DNA from 3 places in the Cetobacterium sp. 2G large genome. Region 2 is predicted to be linked to each of the others. Evidence: riboswitches for the same ligand, from Rfam matches in the RefSeq annotation. Region 2 holds a riboswitch; each other region holds the start of a gene.
The links. Region 2 has a riboswitch for cyclic di-GMP ahead of H5J23_RS10570 (hypothetical protein). Riboswitches for the same ligand answer to the same signal wherever they lie in the genome.
Positions count from the first base shown of each region.

Region 1 (3,206 bases), on a different contig from region 2:
ATCTCCCTGAATTAAATAATTTATTATTTTTCCAGCATTTATACCTTTATATATCTCTGTTATAACTTTTTTTTGAGCAGTTGTTAGTGAAAAAGGTAAACTTTCTAAAAACTTTGAAACTAACTTTTTATTTCCCTCAATTTCATATAGTCCAGCATTAGTTAAATCTATCTCAAAACGCTTTTGAAGTATTCCCATCTCCAATATTAAAAGTTCTTCTATTGCAAAACGCCTTTTTGCTTCCTCTAAATTTCTTGGATTTGTTGGATAATGAATCTCTTTTAAAGCATTTTTTCTATTCATAAGTTTATATTTTTTTATTATTTCATCTGGTATATTTTCTTGAAATATATCTAAATAATTTTTTAACGCCTCTTTTAAAACTCTTCTTAAACTGTTTTGATTCAAGTCTTTTATAGCGCTGTAAATAGGTAATATTTCTCCAGTATTTTCTTGTCCTTTATACAATTTAAACTCTGGATTTACCATTTGAAATGTATATCCTCTTTTTACATTTCCTATAAAAATATATTCTTCTCCTATTTTTAAACTATTTCTTAAATAAGGCCTTTGAAACCATACAACTTCGAGAACTCCTGTTCCGTCATTTACTGTTGCTTTTATCATTTTCATTCCTGTTCTTGTAGGAGGAGCAGATATATTCATTATATTTCCTTTTAATACAACATATTCATCCCCTCGTAATTCACCTATTTTTTTAATATTTGTTCTGTCGTCATAAGCTCTCGGAAAATAATATATTAGGTCATAGAGTGTTTCTATATTTAATTTTTTCAACTTCGAATATGTTGCACTCGAAACTCCCTTTATATTAAAAAGTTCTATCTCTTTATAAATATCTTTATATATCTTAATCACCACCTTTTTTTAATTATAACATACTTATATATCCTTTTGTACAATTTATAATGCGTTTTGTATTTTTGTAACAAACCCTCTTAAAACAAGGCTTTGTGAAAAATATTTCTTCATATTTTTTGTAATTTTTGTTTGACATTTTTTAAATTTTAATATATCATTATTATATAATATAAATCGGCAAAGTAGGGGAAATCCTATGACGCAAAACTATAGGGTCTTTAAAATGACAGCCAGTTGCAGTTACATTTTGGTCAAACCAAAATATAAGTGCAACTGGCTTTTGTATTTTATAAACTTTATGAAATTACGGGAGGGAACAAATTATGAAAAAATTATTAATACTTTTATCTTTAACTACAGCTATGACAGCTTTTGGAGCAGCAAATGTTATTGAAGAATCTGATACAATGAAAATCACTGCTAAGATAGTAAAACCTTTAAGAGTTTCTTCAGAAGCTATGGCACTTGGAACAATAGTTCAAGGAGCATCAGCTTCTGGTCAATCTACCGTTACTATCGAAGGTGATAGAGGACATGGAATTACAGTTGATTTGATTAAACCAACTCATTTAACAAGTACAAATGGTGATCAGCTTCAAATCGTTCTTAATACTAATTATATTCCAACACACATTGGAGAAGATGAAAAAACTGAATTTATTGTTTATGGAAATATTAGTGCTGAATCAACTGCAACAGCTCCTTCTGGAGTTTATTCTGGTAATTTAATTACTTCAGTTAGGTATAACTAAAAAATAAAAACTGAGGAGATTATCCTCAGTTTTTTTATGCTACAGATACCTCTACTTTTTCATTTTTCTTAGGTAATATCAGGTTCATCACAACTGCTAAAGTTCCAGCTACAACAAATCCTGAATCTGTAAATATATATCTTATACTTTCAGGGAATGCTTCAATTACTCCTGGAACTAATCCTATTCCATACCCTAGTCCCAACGAAACTGCTAATATAACTGCATTTCTTCCCTCTAGTGATTCTTGATTTATAAGATTTATTCCACTAATTGAAATCATAGAAAAAATCATCACCAAACTTCCACCTATAACACTTTGAGGAACTAATGTAAAAGCTGCTGCAACCTTTGGTATAAATGCACTTACTACTAAAAACATTGCTCCTATCCCTACAACAAATCGACTCATTACTCCTGTCATAGCAATTATACCTGTATTTTGACTAAATGATGTTGTTGGCAATACTGAAAATATAGTTGCAAATGCACTCCCTATTCCATCACATATTATTCCACCTTTAAGCTCACTATCTTTCAATTCTCTCTTAGCGCCACCCATTGTAATTCCTGACATATCTCCCATCGTCTCTATAGCAGACACTACAAACATCATAACCATAGGGATAATTGCCTCTATATGAAATGAATACCCAATAGAAAATGGTCTCGGTACACTTACTATATCTGCTTGTAAAAGTGGAGTTATATCTATCTTTCCCATTAAAAAGGCTATTACTGTCCCCACTATAGTTCCTATAAAAATCGCTCCCGAACTTGTTACACCCTTTGTAAACTCCTTAAAAAATATTACTACTGCTAAAACTATTGTTCCCAAAATTAGATTCTCTTTCGATGCAAAATCAGGTGCTCCATATCCTCCAGCAAAACTATTTATTCCAACTGGTAAAAGGTATAATCCTATAGCTAATATTACAGTTCCTGTAACTATTGGTGGAAAAAATTTTCTTATTCTCTTCATATGAAACCCTAGAAAAGCTTCGAAAATTCCTCCTATTAATGCTGCTCCTAAAACCCCTTCATATCCAAATTTGCTAGCTACCGATATAGCTACCGGTGCAAAAGAAAAGTTTGTTCCTACAACTACGGGCAGTTTAGCTCCCATAGGTCCTAATGTGTAAACCTGTACCAAAGTATTTAATCCCGCTACAAGTATTGTTGCTTGTATTAAGTTTATTTTTATATCTTGAGCAAACCCAAGTATTCCAGCAACTATTATTATAGGAGTTATATTTCCCATAAACATTGCCATAATGTGTTGTAAACCTAAAGGAATCGCTGTATTTAAATCTGGCACTCCATTTAAGTCATAAGGTGATTTGTTTCTCTGCATATTTAAAATTTCCTCCATATTTTAAATAAAAAAGCATAGACTCATGGATAGAATCTATGCTTAAATGCAGTCAGTTCTACCCATAGTGTCTTCATTTACGGTAAAGACGTAGAAACTATTGGACCATATTTCCAAAAATATATGAGTATGTTTTTTATTGTTTTTTATTTTACAGTTGCTCTAATAACTCATCTGATATATCAAAATTTGAATAAACA
Region 1 is NZ_JACHTH010000005.1:1,469,329-1,472,534, forward strand. It holds gene recG (ATP-dependent DNA helicase RecG) at 1-879, opposite strand, end outside; cyclic di-GMP riboswitch class I at 1,049-1,124, shown strand; gene H5J23_RS09820 (hypothetical protein) at 1,206-1,634, shown strand; gene H5J23_RS09825 (uracil-xanthine permease family protein) at 1,669-2,988, opposite strand; purine riboswitch at 3,052-3,153, opposite strand; gene H5J23_RS09830 (YebC/PmpR family DNA-binding transcriptional regulator) at 3,158-3,206, opposite strand, start outside.
Region 1: linked by a shared signal. The riboswitch ahead of H5J23_RS09820 (hypothetical protein) and the one ahead of H5J23_RS10570 (hypothetical protein) in region 2 are both predicted to bind cyclic di-GMP.

Region 2 (3,206 bases):
TCCCAGTTTCTTAATGTTTGAGCTGTAACATTTAATACTTTTACCATCTCTCTGGTTGAGTAATATTTCATTAATTTCACCTCAACTTATTGTATAATAAAAACTATAAAAATCAGAATTATCTTTCGTAATTTATATTTTTATTTTAACTGTTACTTACCTCTTTTTTCAAAAAAGGCCACCATAATAGTGGCCATAGTTATTTATTATCTTTTTGCTAAAGCTGAAGCATTTGGAACAACTGTTCCATCTGCTTTAATTCCTTCTGTTTGGTTTACAGTAGAAGTATTGTTTACAGTTCCAGCTGTTGGAGTATAACTTGCTTTATACTCTTCATCAGATGTTGTAGTAGGTATTTTACTAAATCTAACAGCTAATGTAGATGTGTTAGTATATTGACCTTCAATTGGATTATTTGTTGTTCCCATTTGCGCTGAATTTATTACAGATTGTAAATTAACTTCTATATTACGAATTGATTTAACCTCAAAATTTCCAGCACTTTTTTCAGTCTCACCAGTTAACGATAAAATTTGACCTCCATTTGTGCTTTCACCAAAACCAGATTCAAACTTTGCATGGCTTTCAATAACTGCGGCTGTTAGTGTATGTGCTAACACGTCGTCACTATCTACATGCTTAAGATTGTTTGTGTTTGATGTATCAGCATTTAATGCTATATTAAGAACTGTTCCTGCTGGAAAGTTAGTTCCATTTGTTTTTCTTATATAAACTTTTCTTGCTACTGTTGAATCAGCTGATGTTCCTGCCATAAGTGTTCCATGATCTAAAACTGCCTTTTTAATAGCGTCTGTTGGTGCTCCATCTGCTGTTCCTTCCGATGATGTAATAACTAATCCTGAGTTAATGATAAACGCTCTTGTTTCAACGTCGATTTGGTTATTTCCGTAAGTTGAGTTATGTACCCCTGTTGATGCTCCAAACGCCATAGCTGATAGTGCAGCTAATCCAAATAAAATCTTTTTCATATTTAATCTCCTCCTTGTTTTCTATAATTTGATTTTCTTAATAAGGTTGTTGCTAATCTCTTCATATATGATTAATTCATAAGGGTCATTTTTCTTCATCCCTTCTAAATCAATAACCTTAGTAACACTTTCCTTTTCATAGATACGTCCCATTGAGTTTCTAGAAACTGTCTTATTCTTTCCTTTAACCTCAATTCCGTACTCTACCCCTCTTTTTAAAGAAGCATTTTTCAAATCAATTTTTAATTTTGTTTTTCCTTTTTCTTCAAAAATCTCATGCTTTACAATATCAATCACAGGTGGTATATCTCCCACATAACCTATCAACTCTAAAGATGCTGAGATTGTAACTCCTGCGTTAGCAACAACTTTCTTCTGGCTCTTATCTAACTCAGGTATCGTAATTGGTACGCAGTTTAAATGAAACCCATACTCTCCAACTGGAGTCCCCTTAGGTGCATTAGCATAAACTTTTAATATCCCAACATCACCAGATTTAACTGTTAAAATCTTTGGATAAAGCTCTACCCATTTACTCATATCCCCACGAATAATACTTCCTGGTTCTACTGAGAATTTATATCTTATAGTTTCCATCCCATTATTTGGAAAGTAAAACTCTTGATAACCATTTCCATTGTCAAATCTCTTTTCAAACCCATCTGGCATTATATGAAAACTGTAACTCAAAAGATTCACAATAAATAAAAACATTACTAATATATACTTCAAAAAAATACCCCCTAGAATTTAAATAAAAAAAAGTTGCAATAAGAATAATACTCTTAATCTTAAAGATTAAAAGTACTACCTATTGCAACTGGCTGCCATTTTACAGGCCCTTTAGTTTTGCGTCACACAGTTTCCTGTGCTTTGCCATATGAAAATGTTTGAAAAAAACCCTTGTTGAATTAATTTTATACTGAAATTTATGAAATGTGAATTTGAAAAAAAATATAAAAAAATTTAGAAATTTTCAAAGTGGTTTTTAAATATTCAAAATACTCTACTTATACCATCAAAAATTTATTGTTCCTTTTTTTAGAAGATTTGAAATTTTATAAGCAATCCATTAAAAACTTTCAAATTTACAATTCCTTTAAATTTGAGTAATACTAATTATAATAGTTTGTATTTTCAATAAAAAAGAGGTGAAAATTATGAGAAAAAAACGATTAAAAGAACTCACTTTTTTATTAGCAGCACTAATAGTGATTTCTAATGTTTCTCTTTCACAAAGCGAAGCAGATGAGGTAACAATTAGCACCATGGGGACAATTGACTTTAACAGATTAGAACAAAACAAGAATGAAGTAAAAAAGGTTATTTATCCTGGAAGGTTTACTTTGGAAAATAGAGGAGCTTATATATACTCTTTGGTAGATCCTGTTCCAATTGAACCAAAACTTTCCTTAGGAACTGAATCAAGGGTGGCTCTTCAAAGTGAGACCATCCCATTTTATATTTACACGAACTATCCTAATAACATAGCTCGATGGGAGTTATCTATATACTCAGTTGAAGATGAGAATTTGATAGCACCTATAGAAGTTATTAAAGGTGACTCTCTTAATGTAAATGAGATGTTATCTTGGCAGTATAAAGAAAAAATTAATCCAAATGATGGTGATGAATATCTTTATAAATTAAGAGTTTATGATAAATATGGAAACTTTGATGAAACAAATATGGAAAAATTTACTTTTCAAGAGAGTGTTGAAAATAATAATATTGAACACAACTTCTTTGGAAAAGATAACACTAAGTCTAGAAGTATCTTAGTTACTGGTTCTAGGGTTAGAGTTTATGGAAAAGGTTTAAATACTATACGAACTATTGATTTAAATGGTCAACCTCTAGAGGTTGATAAAAATGGAAACTTTGTATATGAGATGTATACAGAGAATGAGGGAGAGAAAATTTTAAATGTTAAGTTATACGATAATCACGGAAAAGAGTATAACTATGATATGAGGGTAGATATTCCACGAAGATATGATTTCTTAGTGGGTATGGCTGACATCTTCATTGGGCAAAACTATGTATCTGGAAATGAAGCTATTTTAGCTCCAAATAATGAGTATGATGGTGATTTATTTAGTACAGGTAGATTGGCATTTTACTATAAGGGACTTTGGGAGAACGGCTACAGAGTAACTGCTCAAGCTGATACTTGGGCTAATGAATTTGATTATATGTTTAAAGACTTCTCTAAAA
Region 2 is NZ_JACHTH010000006.1:13,511-16,716, forward strand. It holds gene H5J23_RS10560 (IS607 family transposase) at 1-71, opposite strand, end outside; gene H5J23_RS10565 (hypothetical protein) at 207-989, opposite strand; gene H5J23_RS10570 (hypothetical protein) at 1,011-1,721, opposite strand; cyclic di-GMP riboswitch class I at 1,802-1,877, opposite strand; gene H5J23_RS10575 (hypothetical protein) at 2,150-3,206, shown strand, end outside.

Region 3 (3,206 bases), on a different contig from region 2:
ACAAAAAAAAGAAAAAAGCTTCTTAGATCTAGATAACTAAGAAGCTTCCCCCGTTAGCCCCCTTGACTATGACAGAGTCGGATAATATCTATTTACTATATAAAAAAGAAAAAAGCAAATTTATTTAAAGAAATTGACTTTTATAAAAATTATAATTAAACTATTATTAAAAATTAAAGAGGGGAAAAAATGTACTTTGAAGAGGATATAATTGGAATAAACTTAGAAGATAAAACTATTTTTAGTAAAGAGATAGTAAAAACTAATTTTGAAAAATGCAGTTTTAATAATGTAACTTTTTCAGATTGTGAGTTTGAAGAGGTAGTTTTTGAAAAGTGTAAATTTGATTCAGTGAAACTAGATAATGTAAAATTAAATGGAGTTACATTCAAAAATTGTGAGTTTAAAAATGTAAACTTTAGTAAAATATCTAAATTCATAATAGATTTTAAAATTATAGATTCCTTTATTAAGTTCTGTATTTTTGATGATTTAGAGCTAGATGACTTAGAATTTTTGAAAAATGAATTTGAGAGCTGCACTTTTCAAAAATGCAGTTTAAAGAAATCAAAGTTTAATAATAGCAACTTTAAAGATACCGTTTTTTACGAGTGTAATTTAGAAAAGTCAGACTTAAGTGATTGTAGTAGTTTAGAGATAGATGTTATGAATAATAGAACAAAAGGGGCTAAAGTTTCGATAGATTTAGCTTTGAATATTGTAAAAAAATTAGGTTTAAAGATAGTTTAAAAATTACTAAGAACGGCAGAAAAACTATTGAGTTTTTCTGTCGTCTATTTTTTTGTTTAAGTTTTTAACTATTCGTATCTAACAATCATTGTAAGATTAGAAGTGTAGCTACCTGGAGTTTGAGTTGTTGGAACAGCTAAATCAACTCCTACAGTATGATAATTATAACCAGTTTTACTATTGATTGTAGGAATAAAATTAAATAAATCTGTCCATGCTCTTACTGGAAATTTTATTGAAGAATCAGCACTATTTACCATTTCTATTGTACCTTCACCACTGTTTTCTGCAAGTTCTTTAATATATGCAATATACTTCTCTCCTGGTTCACCAGTTACTTTAAATTCACCGTCTACTCTTGAAAAGCTTCCAGCGACAACTTTTCCAAAATCGATATTTTTTGTGACTTCTACCTTTAAAGGTTTAATAACTTGAGCTTTAACCTCCATAATAGCTTCCTCTTGAGCAACAGCCAAAACTCCAATGCTCATAAAAAGTGAGCTTAATATTTTTTTCATATTTTGAATCCTCCTGTAAATTTTTTAGTTTGTAACTATGAAAAATTTTTATTCGATGTATTTTCAGAATAAAAAAAGCAACAATTTTAATTAAAATTGTTGCACCTGGCTGCCACATTAATAGGCCCTATAGTTTTGCGTCATAAAGTTTCCCTTACTTTGCCCTTACTTCTTATATTGCATAATTGAAAATCCATTTATTTTTTTAGCATCATACATTGCTATATCAGCTTTTTCAAATGACAGCTCTAAGCTTTCATCATCATTTTTAATATAGTATCCGATACTAAAAGAGATATTATACTTAGTTATAATATTGGAGTTTTTACCTAGATATATTAATTTTTCTAATCTTTCTAAAAGATTTTTCTCACCATAATATAAATAAAATTCATCTCCAGATATTCTAAAAGTATTTTCTCTTGGAAATACATCTAATAAAAGTTTTCCAACTTCAGAAAGAACTGAATCCCCTTTACTATGACCATATTTATCATTAGTTTTTTTGAAATTATCTAAATCGATTACAATAACAGCACCTTTGATAAAATCATTTTTTTTACAAAACTCATTAAAAAGATACCTGTTGGGTAGATTAGTTAATTGGTCATACTTTAAAGCTTTTGTTAATTTTTTTTGGAAAACTATTTTACTAATTAGTACTAAAAGTATAAATATAGTTATATACCAAATTTTTTTCTTTTCCTCAGCTTCTTCAGTTATGTTGAGAACATATTCTTTCTGGTCTATTTCAACAAAATTTCTAATTTCATTTTTATCAATATCCCCAATAACTGCAATTGCTTTATTAAAAATATCTCTTAAAATTTTTTGTTTTTTTGAAAAAGCAAAATTAATAGGAATATCTTTTATTTTTATATCTTTATGTTGTTTACCACAGTCTCTATCATAGATGTTATATGGGCTTATTATATAACCAACTTCATCTTTTTTAAAAGCTTCAAATAACTCTGCTGTGGAGTTGTATATTTTCATATCTTCCTCTATAAAATATTCTTTACCAATATCTTGAGACTTTCCATCTTTTAAAACGCCGACATTATAATCACCACTATCAATATGGTTAAGTAGATGCATTGGGATATAATCGATTGCTTCTGAAAAGATATAGCTAGATTTTCCTTCAGCAGTTGTTGAAAGTGTTAAAAAATCAATCTCTTCTTGTTTAAATTTTTTTTGTATATATGTCCACTTTTTCCCGTTGTAGGTATATTTTATTGGAATTTCAATAATACTAGCAATTTTATCAATATATTCAGGTAGTATTCCAATAAATTGATCACTATTTTTAATATATATACTTAAAGAGATGTCATCTTCAAGAGAAGTTGTTATAAATTTCTTTTGTGATAAAAAATCTTTTTCCTCTTCAGTTAAGCTATTTTGGAATCTTTCTCTTTGATAGTATAATGGAAGATTTTTAAAGTGATTAGATATTTTTTTACTATATTTTTTATTCAAAGCAGTATTTATGTGAGGTAATAAATACTCATATTTTTTATTTACACCAATGCAAACAGGAGCTAAAAATGAGACTAATAGTCTATTTTGAGATTTGAGAGCGATAAACTCTGAGTCTAAGTAAAAATTATCTTTAAAATCATCAATATTATCAACTTCTACGATATTTGCATCTATGTTGTTTTTTTCTAAAAAATCTTTTAAATGCTTTATGGGAATTTCATCCCCTTTAAACACATAAATTGTTTGATTCATTAAATCATATGGTGAATCTAAAGGAATTTTATCAGAAGCGACATATAGATTTTCACTAAAAATAGGTTTAGAAAGTAATATATTGTTTTTTCTAACAGTGTTTTTTGTGACCAACCCTAAGGCATCGATAGTTCCCTTTTCAAGATTATTATGACTTTCTCTCCAAGAACCATGAACTTCTTTTACATTTAATTTTAACTC
Region 3 is NZ_JACHTH010000005.1:849,636-852,841, forward strand. It holds gene H5J23_RS06890 (pentapeptide repeat-containing protein) at 190-750, shown strand; gene H5J23_RS06895 (DUF4402 domain-containing protein) at 819-1,268, opposite strand; cyclic di-GMP riboswitch class I at 1,366-1,442, opposite strand; gene H5J23_RS06900 (GGDEF domain-containing protein) at 1,434-3,206, opposite strand, start outside.
Region 3: linked by a shared signal. The riboswitch ahead of H5J23_RS06895 (DUF4402 domain-containing protein) and the one ahead of H5J23_RS10570 (hypothetical protein) in region 2 are both predicted to bind cyclic di-GMP.